2 regions of the Fenollaria sp. genome follow, and region 1 is predicted to be linked to the other one. Evidence: riboswitches for the same ligand, from Rfam matches in the RefSeq annotation. Region 1 holds a riboswitch; the other holds the start of a gene.
The links. A riboswitch is a leader RNA that binds a small molecule or an ion and turns the genes downstream of it on or off. The one in region 1 is predicted to bind cobalamin.

Region 1 (3,218 bases):
AGGTGATAGATTCATGAGCCTTGTTAAAGCAGGACAAATCGGCAACATCTGTCAACCAAACGCACTTATGACACTTAAAGAATATTTAATGGATTATGCATCGCCAGAGACAAGAAAAAAAGGCGAAGCACTTATCGAAAGAGAAATAAATAATATTGGCAAGGAAAAAGTTAAAGAGATAGTTAGAGACAATCTTAAAAAGATTGAAAATGGCGAGAGAGACTTCAGACTATGATGGCGCGTTCATTGCAAAAGCACATTGTCATCGCAGGCAGAGTAAATGCAGGCAAATCAACGCTTTTTAACTCCATCATGGGCTCCGATGCAGCCATAGTCTCAAGCAAACGAGGCACGACGACAGATGCAGTTCGTAAATCCATCGAAGTTCCGGGACTTGGACCAGTCGTATTCATTGATACAGCTGGATTTGGCGACGATACAGCCCTTTCAGATGAGAGGCTAAAAAAGACTCGCGCCGAATTTTCTAAAGCCGATGCCTTTATATATACCCTTGATAATGATGATGAAGCGATTTTAAAAGAGCTAGAAAAGTACAATAAGCCAGTCATCAAAGTTATTATGGCGATTGATAGAGACGTGAGCTATGATAATGGAGATGCAATTGTTTATAGAGATGACTCATCTCGAGAAAAAATATTTTCAGTGCTTAAAAAAGTTTTAGATACAAAAGAAGAATCATTATTAGATGGTGTTGTAGATGGCAGAGCGATCATCATCATGGTTATGCCGCAAGATGCAGCAGCACCAAAGGGAAGACTGATAAAAGCGCAAGTTGAAGCCATAAGAGAAGCGCTTGACAAAGGCATGACAAGCATAGTCGTGGGCGACGAGGACCTTGAGAGCGTGAGAGATAGATTTTATGGTGCGGACCTTGTGATCTGCGACTCAAGAGTTTTTAAAAAAGTTTATGACGTTTTTGGCGGAATAACAAAAGTCACTTCATTTTCGGTACTTTTTTCAAAAATGAAAGGTGATATAGATTATTTCATCGAATCAGCGAAAAAATTCGATAATTTTAAGGGCGACGAAAAGATTTTAATAGCCGAGGCTTGTACACATCCACCCATTAACGAAGATATCGGAACCGTGAAAATACCTGCCATGCTTAAAAAACGCTTCGGCGATGGACTTCAGTTTACATTTACAAGAGCTGACGACTTTGATGATATTGAAAAATATGACATGATTATTCATTGTGGTGCTTGTATGTTTAATAAAACACTTGTTTTTAATCGTGTTATGAAGGCGAAGGATAAAAATGTGCCGATGACTAACTACGGGATTACCATTGCTTACTTAAATGGTATATTAGATAAAATTTCGCTGTAATTCAAAATTCTTAAAAAAATTTCGCCTAAGGCTCGTTCGATTTTTGTCAATACTCGAGTACTTTGTGTACACTCCGTTTGACAAAAATCTCCACTTCGCCTTATCCATAAATTTTTTTTGAAGAATGGCTTTAGGTTTAAACTAAAGTTTAAACACTAAAACCTTAATTGACACGGGGTAAAAATTTGATTTTATAAATATTTTAGTGGATACATTTTTTTGTATCCATTTTTATTTTTGAGACTATATAGTGAGAAAAGATATGTTCCAAAAGCAGCGCATTGAGACAAATTGCTTCAATTGCTTGGCGCAGGACGACGGCCATAAATCCATCTAGTGAAGCGTAGCGGAACGAATATGGATTTATAGTCGGACAAGCTTAGCAATTGTCAATTTGTTGAACTAAGCTGCGTGGAACTATCTTTTCGATGTGCAAGCTTAGAAATTAACAATTTATGTAGACGTAGCAAGCGAAGGAAAGCACTTTTCGATGTGCAATTGTCAAGATACATACTCTCTATGTATCTATTTCTATTTATACAATCACATTTCAATTGACTAAATTTAATCTCTGTAGTATAATCATCTTAGATAGAATATAACAAGGAAGTGGGTTAGAGTCCTACACAGTGCCGCTACGGTATTTGCACTACGCATAAGTCCGATACTTGTATTTGAGTTTTGCTCCGGTTCAGAGCAAGGCTAGTTTTTTTAGCACGGTTAGTTCTATACTATATTATATTAAAGGAGAAAGATTTTATGAAAAAACTTATTTTCTTAGCAGTCATCTTATCACTATTATTCACATTTGGCTGCAAAACTAATGACACAGGCGCAGACAAGAATGAAGAAACTGCCTCTGGAGAAAAAACAGAAGCTAATGAAAAGTCTGATGTTAAAGAGATAACTGTTGGTCAAACTTGGGTTATTACAAGTGATGACCCACTTGATGGATCTAACGGCTGGAGCATCACAAACCACGGCGTAAGTGAGTACGTATACACTCTTCAAGCTGATGGTACTTTAAAATCAAGATTTGTTAAGTCCATCGAGGCTCAAGACGAAACTCATTTCACAGCAGAATTAAACGAAGGTGTTTTATTTGCTGATGGCAGCCCAGTTGATGCTAAGGCATTTTGTGAAGCAATGAATATGATCATGGAAAATAACGAATTTGCTCGCGCTTCTGCTGGTAAGATCGTTTTCACTCCAGTAGAAGACTACAAAGTAGAGATAGTTACTGAGCTACCTGCAGTTAATCTTGAATCAATTTTCGCTGAGTGGACTAACGTTATGTTCAAGAAAGATGGTGACAAATACATCTTTACAGGCGCTTACAAGATTAAAGAGCTTAAACCAGGCGCTGAAGTAGTTTTAGAGAGAAACGAATATTACGATGGTTTTGAAAATAGACCTGAAACAGTTATTATCAAGGCTTTCAAGGACGGAAACGCACTTAAGCTTGCTTATGAAAGCGGTGAAGTGGACCTAGCTTTCGGCCTTACAAACGATGTGGCTGTCGGTTTAAAGGACAAGGGCTTCAAAGCGCTTGATTACAATGCTGGATACCAATACTACTGCTTCTTAAATCTTAAGAGAGATCACTTAAACGACCTTCACTTCAGAAAGGCACTTGACCTTCTTCTTAATAGACAAGAGATTATCGATGCACTTGGCGGAGGAGACATGCCTACAGGACTATTTGCGAAGAACTTCAGCTTCAATGGCGATCAAAAATTAACTTTTGATGTAGACAAGGCTAAAGAAGAATTTAAGGCTGCTGGCTACACTTATGAAGGTGACAAACTTATGGATAAAAACGGCAATCCTGTTAAATTAACTATATTAACATACTCTGCTAAACCAGA
Region 2 (3,218 bases), on a different contig from region 1:
TCGCTTCTCTCGCCTTTATGTCGGGATAAACATTGACATGGTCAAAATCTTCCCTGATAATTGAGAAAAGTCTTTCGTTCATATTAAATACGTTTATGTTAGAGCTGAAATCTATGAGTTTTTTATCATAATCATAAAAATTGGCTCCGTGCATAATTTACTTCCTTTTCTTTAAGTAGAATAGCGAGATATAATCGTTATCCTTGCGTATTTCTTCCTCATCTGTAAGATACATTTCGTTCGGCATCGATATTCTCTTAAAAAATTCTGCCTCGTAAGTATCTTTTAGCTTTAAAACAGCTTCTTTATTAAGAGTTCCTTTAAGTATAACAGCTCTTTCAGGCTTTGCCGACTCAACTAGCTCTGTGTTATCGCTTATCACAAGACTTTCGCCTTTTTCAATAAGCGGCTCTTTATTCATGGCAGTCAATGCAACGAAAGATGGCATACCATTGACAATATTTATATTTATCTTTTTATCAAGTATCTTACTTAGATTCATAGGTGTCGAGAAAACTGCCGCATCGCCTATAGTTACGAAGCTCACGTCTCTATACTCAGCTAAAGCCTCTTCTAGTTTAACTTTTAAATCATTATATAAAGCTTCGTTAGCACTTTTCATATCAAACGGCATCTTGATGATTGGCTTATCTTTAACATAGCTCATAACTGTGTCAAGAGCAAGATTACGGCCTCTGTTGTCAAGAACAAAGACAGCGTTTGTATTTTTTAAAGTAAGTATAGCCTTAACAGTTAATAAATCTTCATCGCCAGGTCCAACGCCAACTATGTTTAGTAACGGCTCTTCCATCGATTTAACTTTTTCTATACAGTCATTTAATATATACTCCTCTTCGCCAAGACCTTTATCAATAAGTTTTACTTCATAACCAAGCTTTTCTAGTCTTGTCTTGATTGAGTCTTCATCGTCAGGAGCAATATCTTCAAGCATGTGGACACCTGAAACTAGCATGAATGGTCTTAAATATAAAGTTTTTGTATCTTTGTCTAAATTTTTAATTACGCTTTCAAGATCAAGATCGCCTTCAATGCTCATCATGTGATACTTATCATTATGTGTTCTAAAAGCATTGTCAATGTCTTCATATATCCTATCAGCCACGTGATAAGTGCCATGACCTACATAAATAAATTCTTCGCCTTCGTTTAATTTAAAGGCAGTCATTCCATCTATAAGCTTAGCTATATCCTTGCTATTACTGATAAATGGCGTAGTCAGTCTATTTGAAACATTTTTAAGCTTCTTATACTCTTCTCCTGGGATGATGTTTGTCGAAACTACTCTTATGTCTTTGTATCCAGCTTCTTTAAGCTTCTTAATAGCCTCGCACTCATCATCAAAAGACATGCCCTTCTTTTCAAGTATCTTCTTAACTATCCTTGAAGTGAAGCATATCTTTATATCGCAGTCATTAAATTCATTTTTAAAGCCATTAATAAATTTATCAATGACTCTTTCGTGTTCCCTAAGCCTTGTTGTGCCAAAAAAACTAAGTAATATTGCCTTTTTCATATGAACCTCCATAATATGTACTCGAGAGAAAAGGAAAAATAGGAGAAGCGCGCCTTTTCTCTCGCCGGTTTTTTGGAAAATAAAAATCCTTGAATAGGGGTATCAAGGATATAAAACATACATATTTAGTAAGTTTTTCCTTCCCACCGAAGAAGTAACTTTATACGAACGTTCTAAAGATATCCTGACTTATAGATCAACCTCATCTAAACCTTCCCAGTTTCCCAGTGGTATACATAGACTCGTCACTATTTACAGTAGCGGGGGCTGTGCTGGATTTACACCAGCTTCCCTTTATATTGAACATTCAAAAATTACACCTATATAATATCATATATAAAAATTTTTTTCAAGTGTAATAATAAATTTTTATAAATTTTATTATTTGTGATTCAAAACACGGACACGACTTAATTAGAGCTATATAATATGTGCATACTTTTTCAAAAATAATTTCCTAAAAATTTAGCTTACAAAAAATGCAGAGATGTAAAACAATTGTTTTGACATAACTGCATTTTTTTATTTTATTATTAATTTTAAATAATCTATTCATTAGATTAACATGCTCTTCATCATTGAAAATTATAAATTTTATGATTTAGATATTACACATGTTAATATATGATTTCATATAATTTCACTATTGACTCCTTATTGATTTATATTTTTTAACAAATAACAGAACAATACCTATTTCAAGAAAAATAACTACAATTCCAAGTAGCCATACAATATTTATACCTGCTAATTCAGAGAAAAAGCCTAACAAATTTATAATAAAGAATCCAAAAATGGATTGTATCGTGCTAAATATTGAAGCATATGATGCTCTGACTTCACTTTTAATATATTCCATAGTCCATGTAGGTGTCATAGCTTGTTCTATTCCAAATCCAACTTCAATAAGAATAGAGCCTATAATAAATGTTATTAAATTATCCCCAAGAATTAATAATGCAAAACCTACAGCACTTACTATAAGTCCAACGATAGATACATAATAATTCTCTAACTTATTTGCAATTCTCGAAGACAGATAATTTCCAGCAGTTAAAGAAAACATAAATATAATAAGAAATATTGGTAAAAACTTTGCTTCTAATTCTAGTGTCTCCGTTAGATATATTTGCCAATAAAGTATAAAAGCCACAAAAGAAACATACGACAATAATTTTTTTATTGTTAAGAATATCATTCTCTTATCTTTAAGAAAGGATTTCAAGTTTTCATTCAACGTTTTCAACAGACTAGGATGCTTACTAAATCCATAATTATCTTCTCCCACAACGTATGAGTACAAACCTGTAAATATAGAGATTAGTCCAGCAACTATAATAGGCAAACTATTAGAAATATCTATAAAAAAATATGAAAAAATAGATGCTATTATTGCAAAAAAACTAACTATAGTTTGTATTTGTGGGAATATTTTAGTCCTTTCTTCGTAAACACCATCTTTTATCATATGGTCTACAAGCCAGGCACCTGGCGCTCCAGAGATAAGTGCTAGTCCTAATGCCATTAAAATCATTGAAATTAAAAAATAAGTATAGCTTTTAGAATAAGCAAATATTAGTAAACTGATCCCCCAAGTTATAAAGCCATGAGATGCTATTTTTTTCCTACCTATTTTGTCTGATATGGTACCAGTAGGGTAATCAAATATTGCTAATAAAATTTG

Region 2: linked by a shared signal. The riboswitch ahead of AC2UOP_RS00270 (sirohydrochlorin cobaltochelatase) and the one ahead of AC2UOP_RS05130 (ABC transporter substrate-binding protein) in region 1 are both predicted to bind cobalamin.

What each region holds. Positions count from the first base shown of each region.
Region 1 is NZ_JBXXYC010000005.1:89,351-92,568, reverse strand. Features, by position in the region: gene hydG ([FeFe] hydrogenase H-cluster radical SAM maturase HydG) at 1-235, shown strand, start outside; gene hydF ([FeFe] hydrogenase H-cluster maturation GTPase HydF) at 232-1,350, shown strand; cobalamin riboswitch at 1,910-2,040, shown strand; gene AC2UOP_RS05130 (ABC transporter substrate-binding protein) at 2,110-3,218, shown strand, end outside.
Region 2 is NZ_JBXXYC010000001.1:53,370-56,587, reverse strand. Features, by position in the region: gene AC2UOP_RS00275 (pyridoxal phosphate-dependent aminotransferase) at 1-154, opposite strand, end outside; gene AC2UOP_RS00270 (sirohydrochlorin cobaltochelatase) at 158-1,534, opposite strand; cobalamin riboswitch at 1,695-1,866, opposite strand; gene AC2UOP_RS00265 (MFS transporter) at 2,178-3,218, opposite strand, start outside.